Regions from separate parts of the Kocuria sp. KD4 genome, predicted to be linked through region 3. Evidence: riboswitches for the same ligand, from Rfam matches in the RefSeq annotation. Region 3 holds a riboswitch; each other region holds the start of a gene.
What was found. A riboswitch is a leader RNA that binds a small molecule or an ion and turns the genes downstream of it on or off. The one in region 3 is predicted to bind thiamine pyrophosphate.

Region 1 (6,616 bases), 310 kb from region 3:
CCGGAGCAGGAGGCGGCGCGGCGCGTCGACTTCCTGTGCGACTACCTCCGGGCGACGCACACCAGGGGCTTCGTGCTGGGCATCAGCGGCGGCGTGGACTCCACGCTCGCGGGGCGGCTCGCACAGCTGGCCGTGGAGAAGCTGCGCGAGGACGAGATCCCCGCGGAGTTCGTGGCCATGCGCCTGCCCTACCGCGCCCAGCAGGACGAGGACGACGCCCAGGCCGCGCTCGCCTTCATCGAGCCGGACCGGGTGATCACGTACGACGTCGCTCCGGCCGTGGACGGGTTCGAGACCGCCTACGCCGCCGCGACCGGCGGGCAGCTCAGCGACTTCACGCGCGGCAACACCAAGGCCCGCGTGCGCATGACCGCGCAGTACGCGGTGGGCGGGGACCACAACCTGCTGGTGATCGGCACGGACCACGCGGCGGAGTCCATCACCGGGTTCTTCACCAAGTTCGGGGACGGCGGCGCGGACCTCCTGCCGCTGGCCGGGCTGAACAAGCGGCAGAACCGGCAGCTGCTGGAGTACCTGGGAGCCTCGGAGCAGCTGGTCGGGAAGGTCCCCACCGCGGACCTGCTCAACGACATCCCCGGCCGCACGGACGAGGACGAGCTGGGCCTCACGTACGAGGACATCGACGACTATCTGGAGGGCAAGGACGTCCCCGTGCAGGTGGCGGAGAAGCTGGAGCAGATCTTCCTGCGCTCCCGCCACAAGCGCACCGTGCCGGTGACCCCGGCGGATGAGTGGTGGCGGAACTAATCACACGCCCCCCGCGAAACATAGCCTCCTAGCTCTACCATAATTTTACTTTTTTTGCTCCGTTATTCTGAATCAACCATTGCATTTTCGAATCCATGAAGAAGAATGGAACCCACTTCATCGTTGAACAGAATCTCGGCGGGCAGGGGGTGGCTATCCGGCTCATCGCTCGCCTGCTCATCGAAGCCTTCGCTCGACATGAACCAGTTTTCAATCTGGTCATATTTCTCATCTGCTGTTATCAACCATGGGGTTTGCAGTTCAATCCTGCGCCCCGTGTCCATGAGAACTGCCGCAGTCGAGGGGGTAATTTCTTCAGGTAGGTCATCATCGAACCACCCTAGCCGGGGGACTTTCTCGTATAACTCGTTTTTGTTGTGCACTTATATGCCTTCACTGCCGCCTCGTGCGATTCCAGCCTCAAGAAAGGCGGGATGGAGTGGCTGACTATGGAGCTTTATTACTGTTAATGAGGGACTTACCGCCCTAGAAATATGAAACGGAAACCGGATGTATTCCTGCTTGCTGTTGATTAACAACGTCACCTTGCAATTTTACGCGCCAACACGCTTGAGGCGCGCTTTGTAACTTCGCCTGCTTTGATGGCGTAGATAGTGGCGGTTGCGGACCGCGAGCAACCCACCCGCCAGCACCGCCGCGAGCACCGAGGCGGTCAGCACGGCCACCTTGGCCTGGTCCCCGGCGGCCGCGGACGGGTCGAAACTGAGCTCCGAGATCAGCAGGGACACCGTGAACCCGATGCCCGCCAGCAGCGCGATGCCCACCAGGTCGATCCACCGGTAGGAGGGGTCCAGCTTCTGTCCGGTGAGGGTGGTGGTGAGCCAGGTGGCACCGATGACGCCCAGCGGCTTGCCCAGGACGAGGCCCGCGATGATGCCGAGCGTGACGGGGGCGGCGAGCGCCGTCGTCAATCCGTCCCAGCCGCCCACCGCGACGCCCGTGGAGAAGAACGCGAAGACCGGCACCGCGAACCCGGCGGACAGGGGCCGGACGCGGTGCTCCAGGTGCTCGGCGAGCTCCACGGGCTCCCCGGAGGCCTTCCCCGCGAGGACGGGGACGGCGAAACCGAGCAGCACGCCCGCGACCGTGGCGTGGATCCCCGCCTCGTGGACCAGGGCCCACGTGATCACGGCCAGCGGCACCAGGATCGCCCAGGCGGCCCACGTGCGGTGCGCGAAGAAGCGGGGGAAGCGGTGTGCGAGCAGCCCGAACACGGCCAGCGGGACGAGCGCGAGCAGCAGCGGGAGCACGTGCACCTCGTCGGTGTAGAAGATCGCGATGATCGTGATGGCCAGCAGGTCGTCCACCACCGCGAGCGTCAGCAGGAACAGGCGGAGCGCGCTGGGCACGTGCGAGCCGACGATCGCGAGCACCGCCACCGCAAACGCGATGTCGGTGGCGGTGGGGATCGCCCAGCCGCCCAGGGTCTCGGGGTTCGTCGCGTTGACCGCCGCGTAGATCAGCGCGGGGACGACGACGCCGCCCACGGCCGCCGCGATCGGCACCGCCGCCTTCCCGAGGTCCCGCAGATCACCCGCGACGAACTCGCGCTTGAGCTCCAGGCCCACGAGGAAGAAGAACACGGCGAGTAGCCCGTCCGCGGCCCACGTCCCCAGGCTGAGGTCCAGGTGCCACGGCTCGTAGCCGACCTTCAGGTCCCGGAGGGCGAAGTAGCTCTCCACGAAGGGCGAGTTGGCCCAGACGATGGCGAGGACGGCGGCGACCACCAGGAGGATGCCGGCCACGGTCTCGCGGCGCAGGACGTCCTGGAGGCGGGAGAAGAGGCCGCCCGAGGGGTGGTTGGGCTCGCACGGGGGCTCAGGATGGTTGAAGAAACCGGGCTCCGAGACGAAGCCGGAGGGTTCTGCCTGCACCACGGTTCCCGGGGTTCCGGGCTCAACGTGGGCAGGGGTGGTGCTGTGGTGCGGGGGCATGGATCACTCCAGTGTCGACGGGCATCACGCTCATTACCGCCGACCAGACTTCCCGGCACACCAGCCAGCAAGGGTAGCAGGGCGCTTTAGGGCGGCGCACGCGGGGCGGCTGCCACGAGGCTGAGCGGCTCCGTCTACACTGACCACCAGTGACACGGGGTGCCGCCACCCTCCCCGCCCACCGGGCGGGCAGACAGAGGACCGCAGCGGCTGAGATGACACCCGTCGAACCTGTCCAGTTAGTACTGGCGAAGGGATGTCACGGTGGCACCGCGCAGGTGGCGCACCGCTTTCTTCGCCGTGAGCCACAGGAGTGAGCATGCGGATCGAGAACACCATCGTCCTGGTCACCGGCGGAGCCCGCGGGCTCGGGGAGCACCTCAGCCGGGCGTTCGCGCGGGAGGGCGCGCGCGTCGTCGTGAACTACCACTCCAGCGATGAGCGGGCCCGTGCGCTGGTCAGCGAACTCGGGGAGGACCGGGCACTCGCGGTCCAGGCGGACGTGACCGACGCGCAGCAGGTGCGGGACATGGTCTCCCGGGCCCGGGAACACTTCGGCGCGCCGATCACGGTGGCGGTGAACAACGCCCTGGTGGACTTCAGCTTCAACGGCGATGCCCGCCCCACCCTGGAGCACCTGACCGCCGAGAACCTCACGCAGCAGTTCCAGGGCGCCGTGGTGGGTGCCCTCAACGTGATGCAGGCGGTCACCCCGGGCATGGTGGAGGCCGGTGAGGGGCGCATCATCAACATCGGCACCAACCTCTTCCAGAACCCCGTGGTCCCCTACCACGACTACACCGCCGCGAAGGCCGCCCTGCTCGCCCTCACCCGCACCGCCGCCAAAGACCTCGGCCCGCAGGGCATCACCGTCAACATGATCTCCGGCGGCCTGCTGCGAACCACGGACGCGAGCGCCGCCACCCCGGACGAGGTCTTCGACTTCATTGCCGCCGGCACTCCCCTGGGCCGCGTGACCACCCCCGAGGAGTTCGCGGACACCGCCCTGTTCTTCGCCTCGGACTGGTCCCGCGGGGTCACCGGCCAGAACCTGGTGGTCGACGGCGGGCTGGTGATGGACTGACATGGCCGCCCCCTCTCCGCACGACGACGCCGCCCGGCCCGGCCCCGCGCGAAGGGCACCTGCCGGGGGTGCGGCGTCGGCAACCACCCCCGAAGCTGAGCCGACGCTCGGGACGGCCGCTGCGGCGTCGTCGCCCACGACCGCACCGGCCCGCCGCCTCCACCTCAACGCGTTCCTCTACAGCGCCGGCCACCACCAGGCCGCGTGGCGTGCCCCGAACTCCTCGGTGCACCGCCTCACGGACATCGCCTACTACGAGGAGCTCGCGCGGACTGCCGAACGCGGTCTGTTCGATGCGGTGTTCTTCGCGGACGGGCACAGCGTGGGTGACGTCTCCGGCGGGCCCCACTGGAGCCTGGAACCCCTGACAGCGCTGTCCGCGATGGCGCGGGCCACCGAGCGCGTCGGCCTGGTGTGCACGGTGTCCACCACGTTCTTCACCCCGTTCCACGCGGCCAGGATGCTCGCGTCCTTAGACCACATCTCGGGCGGGCGAGCGGGGTGGAACGTGGTGACCTCCATGTGGGACTCCGAGGCCCGCAACCACGGCTACCGGGCCATGCCGACCAAGGATGAGCGCTACGAGCGTGCCCGCGAGTTCGTGGAGGTGGCTCGCGCCCTGTGGGCCAGCTGGGACGAGGACGCCGTCACCGCAGACCCGGAGGGCCGGTGGGCTGAGCCCTCCAAGCTGCACCGCCTGCACCACGAGGGCCGCCACTTCCTGGTGGATGGGCCCCTCACGGTTCCGCCCTCCCCCCAGGGGGAACCGGTCCTCTTCCAAGCGGGTGCCTCCGGGCCCGGCAAGGCACTCGCGGCCGACTTTGCAGAGGGGATCTACGCCGTGGCCTACGATCTGCCCGCCGCGCAGGAGTACTACGCGGCGGTGAAGGCCGAAGTGGCCCGCGCCGGGCGTGATCCCGGTTCCGTGATCGTGATGCCCGGTCTGATCACGTACGTGGGCCGCACGCACGAAGAGGCCCTCGAGAAGCAGGCCAGCGTGGACCGTTTGCTCCCTGTGGAGCAGTCGCTCGCACAGCTCTCCACGTTCGTGGAGCAGGACTGCGCGCAGTGGGACCTAGATGCGCCCGTGCCCACGCTGCCGCCCCTGGAGGAGTTCACCGGCCCGCAGGGCCGCTACGGCACCATCCTGCGGATCATCGAGGCCGAGCGCCCCACGGTCCGCCAGTTGCTCGGCCGCCTCGCCGCCGGCGGGGGTCACTGCACGATGGTGGGCACCCCGGAGTCCATCGCGGATCGAATGCAGGAATGGTTCGACAACGGTGGCGCGGACGGCTTCAACCTCATGCCGCCCGTCCAGCCGGACTCCCTGGACGACTTCGTGGACCTCGTGGTCCCCGAACTCCAGCGCCGCGGCCTGTTCCGCACCGCGTACACCGCCACCACCCTGAGGGGTCACCTCACGCGGGGTTGAGGCTCCGCGGCGCAACCCCGCCACAGGACGACGACGCCGCCCCGCACGGTGGGCGGGGCGGCATCGTCGGTGGCGTCAGCGGCGTCGTCGATCGGGAGGGTCCGGTCAGAGGAACGGGCGCAGCGGTACCAGGATCGTCTCGGCGACCCGGGCCATGGGGTGGCGATCGCGCCATCGGGGCGAGGACAGCTCCTCACAGTGCTCGCTATCGGCGAGGAAGACCTTCTCCATCTCGGCCGCGAAATCCGGGTCCACGATCTCCACGTTGGTCTCGTAGTTGAACGAGAGGGAGAGCCGGTCGATGTTGGCGGTGCCCACGGTGGACCACTCGCCGTCGATCGTGGCGGTCTTGGCGTGGATCATGCAGGCGGCATACAGCAAGATGGTGACCCCACCCTCCAACAACTGGCCGTAGAACCCGCGGGACACCCAGTCCGCCAGGATGTGGTTGGAGTCCTTGGGGACCATGATCCGCACATCCACCCCGCGAGCGGCCGCGTCCAGGAGGCAGTCCAGGATCTGCTGGTCGGGGATGAAGTAGGGCGTGTTCACCCAGATGTGGTGCTGCGCCCTGTTGATCGCGTTCATGTACATCTCGCGGATGGGGTACACGAGCTGGATGGGCAGGTTCGCGGAGACCCGCACCTCCGGGTCCCAATTCTTGGGCGCCACCCAGTCGATGGCGTGTTCCGGGTCCCGGTCCTCGTTCCACACGCTCGCGATGGAGCTGCGTAACCCCCATACCGCAGGCCCGATCTCCCGGATATGCGTGTCCCGCCACTGCCGGGAATAGAGAGAACCGAAGTTGTAGCCCCCCACGAAACCGATGTTGTCGTCCACCACCAGGATCTTGGAATGGTTGAAGCCCGAGAACCGCAGGGGCCCCTTCCAGAACGGGCGGCGCACCACCGGCATCCGGTACACGTGGACCCGGTCCGAGAAGTCGTAGAAGGAGGACGGGATCACGAGGTTCGCGAACCCGTCGTAGATGATGAACACCTCCACGCCCCGATCCGCGGCCCGGTTGAACGCGTCCAGGAAGCGCTGACCCGTCTCGTCGTTCTTCCAGATGAACGTCTCCATGTGGATGGAGTGCTGGGCGTTGTCGATGGCCTCGAGCATGTCCTCGTACACCGACTCACCCGACGTGTAGATGGTGATGTCCGAGTCCTGCACGTGCGCGTTGAACGTCCCGGGGTGCGGGGCGTCACGCTGCTGACGCCCGTGATGCTTCCACCAGTCGAGCCCGGCGAGCGAGGCGATCACCACGGCCTGCGCCCCCAGCAGGGCACCAGCACCCGCACCGGCCGCTTTCAGGAGGATACGGCGTTCTCTGATCTCGGCTAGCGCCCGCCTTGCGTCCATGACCTCACACTA
Region 2 (6,616 bases), 760 kb from region 3:
AGCAGCACCTGACCCACCGTGACGTCGTAGCGCGTGAAGTAGTCGGTGTAGCGCGAGATCAACAGACCCTGTCCCACGGAGGCCGCGGCCTGTTTGGTGGCGAGGTCCTTGGGCCGGCGGGACAGTCCGAGCGGCTGCAGCCCCGCGGTGATCGCACCCGAGGAGACGAACACGACCTCCACGCCCTGCGCCTTGACCCGGCCGAGCGCGTCCACGATGCTGCGCAGCGCGTTCTCGTCGATCGAGTTCTCGATCGAGGTCAGGGACGAGGACCCCACCTTGACCACCACGCGCCGGGCCATGGGCAGGTCCGCACGGCGGGTGATGGGAGAGCGGCGGTTCTTCCCCCGGCTCTCGGTGCTCAGCTGGATCGCGGACTTGGCCGCTTGCTGCTCCATGGCCGGGACGTCGATCGTCTCGGTGGGGGTCTTCTCCGCGTGGGGCGTGTCACTCACTGTCGTGCGTCTCCTTCGGCTCGGAAGTACGGCGTCGATCTCGCGCGTCGTCCACGGACTCGGTCCAGATCCCGGCGCGGCGCTGCTCCTCGAGCTCCGCGCGGGCCTCGGCCTTGGCGTCCATGCGGTCGTAAAACTGTTCCCGCTTCTCGCGGCGCGTGGGCCGGGACGTGTCTTCGAGGCGCAGGTCGGAACCGCGCGGGCCGCCGAGCAGTTCGGCGCCGCCCACCATGGTGGGCTCCCAGTCGAAGACCACACCGTTGTCCTCGGGGCCGATCAGCACCGCGTTGCCCGGGCGGGCGCCAATGCGGAACAGTTCGTCCTCGATCCCGAGTTTCGCGAAGCGGTCCGCGAGGTATCCCACGGCCTCGTCGTTGTTGAAATCGGTCTGCTGCACCCACCGTTCGGGCTTCACGCCGCGCACGTGGTACAGCGGCTCCCCCGCCCGGTCCTCGCGGGTGATCTCAAACTCCTTGCGGTCCTTCCCTCGACGACGCCGCACGGGTTCCGGGCGCAGCACGGTCTCCGCGCGGCGCTGCTCCTCCCGCTGTTCCTCCTGCTCGCGGGCACGGGAGACGAGCTCGGCCATCGCGAAGCCCAGTTCCCGCAGTCCGGCGTGCGAGGCCGTGGAGATCTCGAAGACCGGGTAACCGCGTTCCTCGAGTTCGGGGCGGATGAACTCGGCCAGTTCCCGCGCCTCGGGCACGTCCACCTTGTTCAGGGCCACGAGTCGGGGGCGCTCGGTCAGCGGGATCGTGGTGGGGTCGTCGTCGCGGATGGCCTCGGCGTAGTGGGACAGTTCCTGTTCGAGGGCGTCCAGGTCGCTCAGCGGATCCCGTCCGGGTTCGAGCGTGGCGCAGTCGATCACGTGCACGAGTGCGGCGCAGCGCTCCACGTGCCGCAGGAACTCGAGTCCCAGCCCCTTGCCCTCCGAGGCACCCGGGATCAACCCCGGCACGTCCGCCACGGTGAAGCGGGTGTCACCCGCCTGGACCACACCCAGGTTGGGCACCAGGGTGGTGAACGGGTAGTCCGCGATCTTGGGGCGCGCGGCACTCATGGCCGCGATCAGGCTCGACTTGCCCGCGGAGGGGAAGCCCACCAGGGCGATGTCCGCGATGGACTTCAGTTCGAGCTCGACCTGGTGTTCCTCACCGGGCACACCGAGCAGAGCGAAGCCCGGGGCCTTGCGCTTAGGCGAGGACAGTGCGGCATTGCCCAGTCCGCCCTGGCCGCCACCGGCCAGCACGAACTCACTGCCCTCACCGAGCAGGTCCGCGAGCACGTTGCCCTGCCGGTCCTTGACCACGGTGCCGTCCGGGACGGACAGCACGAGGTCCTGGCCCTTGAAACCGTGGCGCATGTCCCCCTTGCCGGGCTCACCGTTGGGGGCCTTCTGGTGGGGTGCGTGGTGGAAACCCAACAGCGTGGTGGACTGACCGTCCACACGCAGGATCACCGAACCGCCGTCGCCGCCGTTGCCGCCGTCCGGGCCGCCCAGGGGCTTGAACTTCTCGCGCTTGACGGACACGCAGCCGTGGCCGCCGTTACCGCCCGTGGCGTGCACGATCACTCGATCTACAAAACTGGCCACGCGGCTCCTCGGTGGTAGGGGTCACCTGCTGCGAGCGGGTCGACCGGGGTCTTCTGAAAAGACTAGAGGGTGAGCGCGTGAAGCGCCCACCCTCTAGTGGTCGCCGCCACGGGGTCGTGGCGGCGGGTGGACCCAGGGGTCCGAATGAGAATTACTCGGCGGTCTGAATGTTGACCACGCGGCGACCGCGGCGGGTGCCGAATTCGACGGCGCCAGCGGCCAGGGCGAACAAGGTGTCGTCCTTGCCGCGGCCCACGTTCACGCCCGGGTGGAAGTGCGTGCCGCGCTGGCGGACGATGATCTCGCCGGCGTTAACGGACTGGCCGCCGAAGCGCTTCACACCCAAGTACTGAGCGTTGGAGTCACGGCCGTTGCGAGTGGAGCTCGCACCCTTCTTGTGTGCCATGGTGTGTGCCTACCTTCGTTGGAAACGTATGTGGGGAGCCGGATGCTCAGGCGTCGATGCCGGTGACCTTGACGGTGGTCAGTTCGGCGCGGAAGCCCTGACGCTTCTTGTAACCGGTCTTGTTCTTGTACTTCATGATCGAGATCTTGGGACCGCGCAGGTCCTCGACGATCTCGGCGGTGACCTTGACGTTCGCCAGGGTCTTGGAGTCGGAGGTGACCTTGTCCCCATCGACCAGCAGCAGCGCAGGAAGCTCTACGGTGCTGCCTGCCTCGCCGGCGACGCGGTCAAGGGTCACGAGGTCTCCGATGGAAACCTTCTCCTGGCGGCCGCCTGCGCGGACAATCGCGTACACCACTTGGGAACTCACTTCTCTCGACATCTATGGACTACGTGTGTGGGTCGGGCGTACTCCTGGAGGACTGCGAATGTCGAGACATCACGCCGCGGTGATCCATGACCGACCGCATTCTCCGCGTGGCTATCGCATCGATTCAGGATGTTCGCCCGAGTGTGCCGCAACCTGGTGCGTGAACTGGATATGACACACACCGGCGCTCGGCACCGACACCCCAGCCTACCCGATCACCCGAAGTCATGCCAGTTGCGCCGCGGCGCGCCGCTCGCCCTCCGGCGACGTCGCCGGGGTCGTCTGCGCGAAGAAGGCCAGCTCGAGCGCGCACGCCCGGTGGAACGCGCGGCGCATGTGCTCCCGGGTGGCCGGGTCCGCGTGGGCGGCCTCCCGGTCCACGATCTCGCGCACCGACTCGGTCGCGGTCTGGAAGTCCGGATCGTCGTACGTGCTGAGCCAGTCGGCGAACGGGTGCTGCGGTCCCGCGACGCGGGCACGACGGGTGAGCTCCGCACCCACGTGGGCGTAGAGCCAGTAGCACGGCAGGATCGCGGCGGAGCCCACCGCGAAGCCGTCCTGACCCGTGCGCGCCAGCAGGAAGTCCGCGTAACTGCTCGTGACGTCACTCGGCGGCATGGGCTCCCGATCCCCGAGCCGGGCGCGATGCAGCGCGGACTCGACCGAGACCACGGAGGCCGACGCCGCGGCGAAGTGTTCGCGCGAACGCTCGTCCGGGGCGGAGGCCGCGAGCAGGGCCAGCGCCCGGGAGTAGTACTGCAGATATTGCATGTCCTGGTCCAGGTACAGCTCGAACTCGCCCGGGTCCAGGGTGCCGTCCCCGAGGCCCCGGATGAACGCCAGGGCGGCAATGCGTTCACGCACCGGGGCGCTCTCCTCCCACAGTTCATCGGTGAACCGGGGGCCCTCGGATTCCGCGGCGGCCGTCATCACGAACGCCGGATCCGTGACGAGGTGCTGGACGTGGTGCATGTGGTGCACGGGACCGTTGCCGTGACCCACGTGCAACTCGTCCGCGCCGCGCAGTGCACCGCGCAACCATGTGCGGGCCGTGCGGATCGCCTCGGGCCAGTCCCCGGTCCGCGCCACGACCGTGGCCACCGCGGAGGACAGCGAGCACCCGGTGCCGTGGGTGTTACGCGTGTGCACCCTGCGACCCTCGAACAACGCGGCGGGTTCGTCCTGACCGGGGAGCAACAGGGCGTCCGGGGTCGTGTCCCCGGCCAAGTGGCCACCCTTCACGAGGACCCGGGTATGGAACGCCGCCGCGACCGCGCGTCCCTGCTCGAGCGCCTCGTCCCAGGTCGCGGCCACGGGGCGCTCGGCCAGCACCGCGAGTTCCGGGAGGTTGGGGGTGATCAGATTCGCGTGGGGCAGCAGCTCCCGCAGGGCCCGTTCGGCGTCCGGACGCAGCAATCGCCCACCGGCCGTGGCGACCATGACGGGGTCGATCACGACCACGGGTGCGCGCCCCACCATGAGCCAGTCCCGGACCGTGTCGATGACCTCCACGGAGCCGAGCATCCCCACCTTGATCGCATCCAGGGTGACGTCCCCGGCGACCGCATCCAGCTGGTCCCGCAGGACCTGGACGGGTGGGGTGTGTACGCTCACGACGCCCCGGGTGTTCTGGGCGACCACTGCGGTGATCACACTCAGCCCGTACCCGCCCAGTGCGGCGATGGATTTCAGGTCCGCGGCGTGACCCGCCCCGCCCGTGGGATCGGTTCCGGCAATCGAGAGGACGCGGGGTATGGCGGTAGAAGGCGTGGTGTCCACGACAATCCCTTCGCTAGTACGAGCTAGATCAGGTTCGACGGGTGTGTTCTCAGCCGCAGTGCGCAGCACCCCGTGTGTGTGTCCCCGATCATGCCACAGGGGCACCCGGAATCCCGGGTGCCCCTGCGGTGCTCGCGTGGCGACGGATCCAGCCGCCGGTCACTCAGTCCTGCTTGCCGGTCATCGTGATGTCCTGAGCCTTGATGCCCACACCCACGATGGTGGGCTGGTCACCGGACGCCGCGGGGGCCACGGCCCCGGCCTCCGCGGTGAAACGGCTGACCTGCCGTTCCTGCGTGTACTCGTGGGTCTCCACGCTCGCGGTTCCGGGCGCGGCCGCCGGCGCCACGGCACGCCGCGACCCACGACGCCGTCGGGCCGGAGCCGCCGGCGCCTCCGCCGGCCGGTTCCCGCCAGCGGACGACGCTGCCCCGGAAGTCTGCTGCTGCGCGGCACTCGTCTGCCCTGCACTGGATTGCGCAGTCCCGGAGTTCGACGGCGCGTGTCCGGCGGCCGACCGCTTCGACACGGCCTCTCGCGGCTGGGGCGCGGCGTCCGCATCCTGAACGGCACCCTCGGTCGAGGTTTCGTGCTCGCCCGCATCCGTGAACGCGGCGCTCAGCGAATCCAGGGACAGGGCCTCCTGGGTGCCCTCGCTCCCCCGCTGCTCAGACTGCCCGTGGGGCAGTTCGATGACCTCGCCGTGAATCGTGAGGCTCGCGGACGAGTCCCCACCGGAACGGTCCTCGGACCGGGAATCCCCGCGCGAGTCGTTCCCGGAACCGTCCCGGCCGGAACCGTCGTTCTGCACGGCGTTGTCCTCGCCCTGCTGACCGCGACCGCGGCTGCGCTTGCCGCGGCGCTTGCGGCGACGGCGCCCGCCCTCGGACTCCCCGTGGGAGTTCTCGGACGCGTGCTCCCCGCCCTGCTGACCGCGGGAGGTCTGCTGCTCCTGGGAACCGGTGTCCTCGGCCTGCCCGCCCCCGGACTGCGGTGCGGTGCCCTGGGAAGCATTCCGTGCGGCGTCGTCGGACTCGTCGTGGGAGGAGGCCGCGGCGATGTTTGCGAACGCCGTGCGGGTGGCCTCCACGCGCGCCTGGTCCGGCTCGTCCGAACTGTGGTGCTGGTTGCCGTTCCTGGGCTTGTCCTGCGCACCGTTGTGCTGCTTGTTGCGCGAACGCTTACGCTCGTGTCGAGTGCCGCGGTGGTCGGAGGGAGCCGCGCCGGAGCGGCCCTTCAAGGGGTGGTCGTGGACCACGACGCCGCGGCCCGCGCATTCCTCGCACGGCTCGGAGAAGACCTCGAGCAACCCCGTACCCATGCGCTTGCGCGTCATCTGCACGAGACCCAGGGAGGTCACTTCGGCCACCTGGTGCTTCGTGCGGTCCCGGCCCAGGCACTCCACGAGCCGGCGCAGTACGAGATCGCGGTTGGACTCCAGAACCATGTCGATGAAGTCCACCACGATGATCCCGCCGATATCCCGCAACCGCAGTTGCCGCACGATCTCCTCGGCGGCTTCGAGGTTGTTCTTGGTCACGGTCTCCTCGAGGTTGCCCCCGGAGCCCGTGAACTTGCCGGTGTTGACGTCCACCACGGTCATGGCCTCGGTGCGGTCGATCACGAGCGATCCGCCGGAGGGCAGGAAGACCTTGCGCTCGAGGGCCTTCTGGATCTGCTCCTCCACGCGCATGTGCTCGAAGAGGTCGTCATCGCCGGTCCAGCGCTCGAGGCGGTCCAGCAGGTCGGGCGCCACGTAGGTCACGTAAGCCTCGATGTTGTCCCACGCCTGCTCGCCCTGGACCACCATGGCGGTGAAATCCTCGTTGAAGACGTCCCGCACCGTCTTGATGGTCAGGTCCGGTTCCGCGTACAGCATTTCCGGGGCCAGCGTCTTGGTGGACTTTGCCTTGTCCTGGATCTGCTCCCACTGCGAGCGCAGCCGGTTGATGTCGTTGGTCAGCTCGGTCTCGGAGGCACCCTCCGCCGCAGTGCGCACGATCACGCCCGCA
Region 3 (6,616 bases):
TCTGCTACCCGAGCGCCGAGCTCGTGACCTACCTCTACCCCACGGCCATCACGGAGGCCGCGAGCCTGGGCGCGGACGTGGACAAGTCCGTGGTGCTGCCCAACGGCATGATCATCGAGGAGTTCGAGGAGAAGTACCACGCCCGCCAAGCCGCGGTGGAGCGCATTGCGCAGTCCCCGGAGGAACACACCTGGCGACTCGTGTACATCGCCCGCGTGGTGCCCATCAAGGGACTCATGGATCTGCTCTCCAGCATGGACATCCTGCGGGATCGCGGGTACCCCAACATCCACCTGGACGTCCTGGGCCCCACCGAGCATGTGCCCGAGTACTACGAGGCGTGCCTCGAGAAGATCGAGGCCCTGGGCCTCCACGACCTCGTGACCATCCACGGGACCGTGAACGTACGGGACATGCTCGACCAGTTCGACCTCCTGGTGCTCCCGAGCTACAACGAGGGCCAGCCGATCGTGGTGCTCGAGGCCATGGCCGCGGGCATCCCCACGGTGGGTTCGGACGTGGGTGGCATGAGCCAGCTCGTGGGCGACGACCTGGTGACCCCCGACGGCCGTACGTGGGGACCGTGCGGTGAACTGCTCGCACCCGGTGACATCGTGGCCATGGCGGACAAGGTCCAGGCCGTGATCGGGAACGTGGATCGTTACCGCTCCTACAGCACCAACGCCCGCGGCCGCGTGGAGGACTTCTTCCAGCTCCACGAGGTCATGTCCTCCTACAACAAGATCTACCGGATGCTCGGCAACATGGGTGAGAAGCGCAACTTCGAGTACTCGGACCTGCGTCAACCGGCGCTCGAGGCGCCGTTGGCGGGCGCGGGCGAGTGAGCGGCGTCGGCGCCTGGATCCGGTACGGGGGCCCGATCAGCCCCGAGCAGCTCGACTTCGCCGCGCAGCACTACCGGGCGGCGATCCTGCAGCCGTGGGAGACGGCGGCGGCCGCGGACCTCAAGCGGCGCCGCCCGGACATGACGGTGCTGTGCTACAAGTGCCTGTCCTCGACCCGCAGTTACGAACCGGGCCCGATCCACAGTTCCGGGGTCTCGTACGCAGAGGCCCCGGACCGGTGGTTCGCGCGGCGCCTGGACGGTGAACGCATCGAGTGGGCCCGCTACGGCGGACACTGGCAGATGACCGTGTGGTCGCCCGAGTACCGCGAGCGCTGGGTGCGCAACGTCGTCGCCGAGCTGCGGGATTCGCCGTTCGACGGCGTGATGGCGGACAACGACGTGTTCGACGACTACTACGGCCTGGACCTGCCCATCCGTCATGCCCGGACGATGGCGGATTTCCGCGACGGCGCGGGCGAATTGGTGCATGCCGCGGGCACGGCTCTGAACGAGGTCGGTAAGATCCTGGTCCCGAACATCGCGGAATCGCGGCGCGAGCCCGGCCGCTGGGCGAGTCACGCGGCCTACGGCGGCGGATTCGAGGAGGTGTGGCTGGGTTTCAGCCCGGTGGACCTGTTCGACCCGGAGACCACCGAGGCGCAGCTGCCCCAGGCGGACGGGCCGGGCCTCAGCATCCTGCGGGTGCCCACGGACGGCGACGACGACCACCCCAATGTCGAGTACGGTCTGGCCGCGTTCTGGATCTTCGGGGCGGGCCGCGGCGCGTACGCGGCCACGGCGCACGACGACTACAGCCGCACCCAGCACACCGCGCAGCTCGACTGGGACCTCGGCGCGCCGGTGCAGGACCCCGTGCGCCGCGGTCACACGTGGTGGCGCGAGTTCACGCACGGCTGGGCCGCGGTGAACTTCAACGCCGACCGCCGACGACGCCGCCGCGTCCGGGTGCCGCGCGGCATGGTCGACGTCCGGGGTCGGGCGGCGGGGTCCCACCTGGTGCTGCAGCCCCGCCGCGGTGTGGTGCTGCGGCGGGGGTGAGCCCACCGGGGGTGCGGGGCATCGCGTGCCGGACGCCCGTCCGGCACGCGTGTGCGCCGGACATGTTGTCTCTGGCCGCGCCGTGTGAGGCCCGGGCGCGAGATGACACCCCGTCGGCGCATCGTGATGGAATCACCCCATGAGCCCAATACCTCGTCCGCGCCCGTTCACCCAGGTCGACGTCTTCTCCCGGGAGCCCTATCTGGGCAACCCGGTGGCGGTCATCCTGGATGGCACCGATCTCACCGACGACGCCATGGCCCGCTTCGCGCGCTGGACCAACCTGTCCGAGACCACGTTCGTGCTCCCACCCACGGACCCGGACGCCGACTACCGGCTGCGCATCTGGACCCCGGACCGTGAGCTGCCGTTCGCCGGTCACCCCACCCTGGGCTCGGCCCACGCATGGCTCACCGCGGGCAACACCGCGCGTGCCAAGGACGTCATCGTCCAGGAATGCGCCGCGGGCCTCGTGCGGATCCGCCCGTCCGACGACGGCGCACTGACCTTCGAGGCCCCACCCACCGACCGCACGGGAGACCTGGGCCCGGAATTGCTCGGGGGCGTAACCGCGGCCCTGGGCCTGCGGGACGAGCAGGTCGTCGCCCATCAGTGGGTCGACAACGGCCCCGGCTGGGCCGCGCTGCTTCTGGCCGGCGCCGAGGACGTCCTGGCGATCGAGCCCGACCTTCCCGCTCTCCACGGCGCCAAGATCGGCGTGGTGGGTCCCCACCCGCAGAGCAGTCCGCACCAGTTCGAGGTCCGCGCCTTCGTGGGCGGGACCGGCGGGTACGAGGACCCCGTCACGGGAAGCCTCAACGCGAGCCTGGCCCAGTGGCTCATCCGTACGGACCGGGCGCCCGCGAACTACATCGCCCGACAGGGCACCCTCATGGGACGCAGCGGCCTCGTGACCGTGACGTCGGACGGGGACCACGTGTTCGTGGGCGGACACTGCACCGCGCGCATCGACGGGACGGTGCTGCTGTGAACCCCCCGGGCACCGAGCAGGGCGCGTCCCTGCACCTGGTCTTCGACGGCAACTGCGGGTTCTGCACGCGCTGCGTGGGATGGGCCCGGACACTGGACCGCCATGACCGGATCGCCCTGCACGCCTACCAGGTCCCCGGCGTACTGGAGCGGTTCGGACTGACGAATGCGGAGGGCAACGCGTCGGTGTGGGCCGTCCTATCCCGTTCCGGTGAGCGATCCTCGGGGGCGCACGCGGTGGCGGTGACCCTGGACACCGCCCTGGGCATCCGGGTGTTCGAGCCGTTCTACCGGTTACCGCCCGTGCGGTGGGTCCAGGACCGCGTGTACCGGTGGGTGGCCGATCACCGGGGGAAGTTCCCCGGTGTCACCCCGTGGTGCCAGCAGCACCCCGGGCGGTGCGGGACCCCGTAACGGTTCCGCTCCGCGTACCGAGCGAGCCGTGCCACCCGCGCGACGGCAATACACTGCGGCGCCATGACTCCATGACTCCGCCCCGACGCGCACCACCCCACCGAACACGTCGCCACCCGAGCGGTGCCATCCACCGCGGCGCCGCCGCTCCACCGCGTTCAAAGATCGGGGCTCACCCGGGCAGCGTGTCCCGCAGCGCCCGCGCCGCCGCGGTGACGTCCTGCGCATCGGTCACGGCCCGCACGACCACGATGCGCGAGGCACCCGTGTCGAGCACGGACGGCAACCGCGCGGTGTCGACCCCGCCGATCGCGAAGAAGGGCTTGTCCCCCGCGTGCTGAGCGGCGTAGCGCGGCAGCTCGAGCCCCACGGCCGCGCGACCCGGCTTCGTGGGGGTCTCCCACACGGGCCCGGTGCAGAAGTAGTCGAGCCCGGCGTCGGCCACGGCGGCGTCCACCTGGGCCGGGGAGTGACAGGACCGCCCGATCACCACGTCGTCCCCCAGGACCCGCCGAGCCTGCGCGGTGGTGAGATCGCCCTGGCCCACGTGGAACACGTCCGCGCCGGTCAGCAGCGCGACGTCCGCGCGGTCGTTGACGGCGAAAAGTGCGCCGTGCTCACGGGCGACGCCGGCGAGCACCTCGATGGCCTCGATCTCCGCGGCGGCCTCGAGGGATTTGTCCCGCAACTGGATGATGTCCACCCCGCCCTCGTACGCGGCATGCAGAAATTCCCGCAGGTCACCGCGCTCGCGGCGCGCCGTGACGCACACGTACAGTCGCGCGTTCTCGAGGGCGGCGCGGCGCCCGGTACCCGTCTGGCTCGTGTGTCCCATGCGGCCATCGTGGCACGAACCGCGCGCCCGCGGACACCTCGCCCGATCAGCCCGCCGCGAAGTCCCCCTGCGTTCCACAGCTAGGGGTGATTAGACTGGCAGGGCCGTTCGTCGCCGTTCGACGAACTCCACGGGAGTCCGCACACGTTGGCAACAACCACCGCAGCGGGCTGAGAGGGCGTGAGCCGCCGACCGGATCACCTGATGCGGATCATGCCGCCGGAGGGAGGAACAATGCCCGAGCACCTCGGTGACCACGTGGTCGTGGCCGGAGCTGGTCTCGTGGGCCTGGCCACGGCCTTCGAACTACGACGCCGCGGGGCCGCCGTGACCGTCGTCGATCCCCGCCCGGCGTGGGGCGCCACCCGCGCGGCCGCGGGCATGCTCGCACCGATCGCCGAGACCCAGTACGGCCAGGAACGCCTCTACCCCCTCATGCGGGCCTCCGCCGCGGAGTACCCGGACTTCGTGGAGCGCGTCACCGCGGCCACGGGCCTGCCCACGGGCTACCGCACCGAGGAGACGCTCGTGGTGGCCGCCGACGCCGCGGACGCCCAATCCCTCTCCGACCTCGCCTCACACCAGATCGCCTCCGGGATGGACGTGCAGGAGATCTCCACGCGGGAGGCCCGGCACCTGGAACCGGCTCTTGCGCCGCGGTTGAGCGGTGCGGTACGGATCGTCTCCGACCGCCAGGTGGACCCCCGGATGCTCGCGGCCGCCCTGGTGGAGACCCTGAACTGCTCGCACCTGACCACCATCGGGGACGTCCCCGACGCCGGACCGGCGCAGTGGCTGACCTCCCGCGTGGACACCGTGCTGACGTCCCGCAGGGAACCCCGGCAGGCCACGGGCGTGCAGGTGGACTCCGGTGAAGTGATCCCCGCGGACGCCGTGGTCGTGGCCACCGGGCTGACCGCCAACACCATGGGCGGGCTGCCCGAGGGACTCGACCTCCGATTGCGCCCGGTGTTCGGGGACATCCTGCGGTTGCGGGTTCCCGAGACCGCCCTGGCCCCCGGGGAATCGCATTTGCTCACGCGCACGGTGCGCGCCCAGGTCTTGGGCCGGCCCGTGTACATGGTCCCCCGCGAGGACCGGACCCTGGTGCTGGGCGCCACGAGCCGCGAGGACGGGCGCGAATCCGTGCTGGCCGGTGGCGTGCACCAACTGCTGCGGGACGCGCGCGCCGTGGTCCCCGCGATCGACGACTGCGACGTCCTGGAGATGATGGCCCGCGCCCGCCCGGGAACCTCCGACGACCTGCCGTACGTGGGCAAGACCCCGGTGGCCGGGCTCGTGATCAGCACGGGTCACTTCCGTCACGGCATCCTGCTGACCCCCGTGGCGTCCCGGCTCGCGGCGGAGCTCGTGACCGGCGTCCTGGACCCGCTCGCGGACCACGAGTCCGACGCCGCGTTCCTCGCTGACACCGACCCGGCCCGGCACTCGAACCCCGCCCCCGAGGCCCCGTTCACCACACCCGAGAGCTATCCCCAGATGCATGGAGGACTCGAATGATCGCGCCCGAGACCACAGACAATTCCTCCACGGCCGTCGTGAACGGCTCCCCCGTGACGGTGACCCCGGGGTTGACGGTCGCGAGCGCCGTCGTCGACCTCACGGGCCGCGAGATCACACCCGAGGGCACCGCCGCGGACGGTCATCCCCTGGGGATCGCCGTGGCGGTGGACGACGCCGTAATCCCCCGCTCCCTGTGGGCCACGACCCCCGTGGAAGCGGGTCAATCCGTCGAGATCGTCACCGCGGTGCAGGGAGGCTGAACATGACCACGCACGGAACCCCCCTGACCGTGGCCGGGGTGGAGCTCTCGTCCCGGCTGATCATGGGTACCGGGGGCCTCACCGATTTCGCAATGCTCGAACGGGCCCTGCTGGCCTCCGGGACGGAACTGACCACGGTGGCCCTGCGCCGCTTCGCGCCCGGCCCCGCCTCGCCAGCGGGCGCGCAAGCATCCGGCACGGCGAACCGGGCGAGCGGTCGCGCGGGAGGTGGCGCAGCGGCGTCGTCGACCGGGACACCGCAGGACAGCCTGTACGGGCTGCTGCGCCGCAACGACATCCGGGTGCTGCCCAACACCGCGGGGTGCTACACCGCGCGGGACGCCCTGCTGACCGCTGAACTGGGGCGCGAGGCGCTGGAGACGGACTGGGTCAAGCTCGAAATCATCGCGGACGAGGACACCCTGCTCCCGGACGGTGTGGAGCTGCTGGACGCGACCGAGAAACTCGCTCGGCGCGGTTTCAAGGTCTTCGCGTACACGTCCGACGACCCCGTGCTCGCGCTGCGACTCGAGGACGCCGGGGCCGTGGCCGTGATGCCCCTCGGTGCTCCCATCGGCACGGGTCTGGGGATCCTCAACCCGCACAACATCGAACTCATCGCGTCCCGCGCGTCCGTGCCCGTGGTGCTGGATGCCGGGATCGGCACGGCGTCCGAGGCGGCCCTGG

Region 1: it holds a riboswitch for thiamine pyrophosphate, as region 3 does, so the genes downstream of both, HBK84_RS00920 (3-oxoacyl-ACP reductase) here and thiO (glycine oxidase ThiO) in region 3, are expected to answer to the same signal.
Region 2: it holds a riboswitch for thiamine pyrophosphate, as region 3 does, so the genes downstream of both, HBK84_RS05885 (bifunctional hydroxymethylpyrimidine kinase/phosphomethylpyrimidine kinase) here and thiO (glycine oxidase ThiO) in region 3, are expected to answer to the same signal.

The regions. Positions count from the first base shown of each region.
Region 1 covers NZ_CP050449.1:206,509-213,124, reverse strand. Annotated here, with positions in the region: gene nadE (ammonia-dependent NAD(+) synthetase) at 1-768, shown strand, start outside; gene HBK84_RS00930 (hypothetical protein) at 831-1,151, opposite strand; gene nhaA (Na+/H+ antiporter NhaA) at 1,323-2,723, opposite strand; TPP riboswitch at 2,869-2,997, shown strand; gene HBK84_RS00920 (3-oxoacyl-ACP reductase) at 3,043-3,807, shown strand; gene HBK84_RS00915 (LLM class flavin-dependent oxidoreductase) at 3,809-5,239, shown strand; gene HBK84_RS00910 (phosphatidylserine/phosphatidylglycerophosphate/cardiolipin synthase family protein) at 5,345-6,604, opposite strand.
Region 2 covers NZ_CP050449.1:1,280,240-1,286,855, reverse strand. Annotated here, with positions in the region: gene proB (glutamate 5-kinase) at 1-398, opposite strand, end outside; gene obgE (GTPase ObgE) at 448-2,049, opposite strand; gene rpmA (50S ribosomal protein L27) at 2,201-2,455, opposite strand; gene rplU (50S ribosomal protein L21) at 2,502-2,813, opposite strand; gene HBK84_RS05885 (bifunctional hydroxymethylpyrimidine kinase/phosphomethylpyrimidine kinase) at 3,051-4,604, opposite strand; TPP riboswitch at 4,592-4,687, opposite strand; gene HBK84_RS05880 (Rne/Rng family ribonuclease) at 4,768-6,616, opposite strand, start outside.
Region 3 covers NZ_CP050449.1:516,687-523,302, reverse strand. Annotated here, with positions in the region: gene pelF (GT4 family glycosyltransferase PelF) at 1-845, shown strand, start outside; gene HBK84_RS02375 (putative glycoside hydrolase) at 842-1,906, shown strand; gene HBK84_RS02370 (PhzF family phenazine biosynthesis protein) at 2,046-2,897, shown strand; gene HBK84_RS02365 (thiol-disulfide oxidoreductase DCC family protein) at 2,894-3,310, shown strand; gene thiE (thiamine phosphate synthase) at 3,483-4,145, opposite strand; TPP riboswitch at 4,266-4,390, shown strand; gene thiO (glycine oxidase ThiO) at 4,380-5,666, shown strand; gene thiS (sulfur carrier protein ThiS) at 5,663-5,929, shown strand; gene HBK84_RS02345 (thiazole synthase) at 5,932-6,616, shown strand, end outside.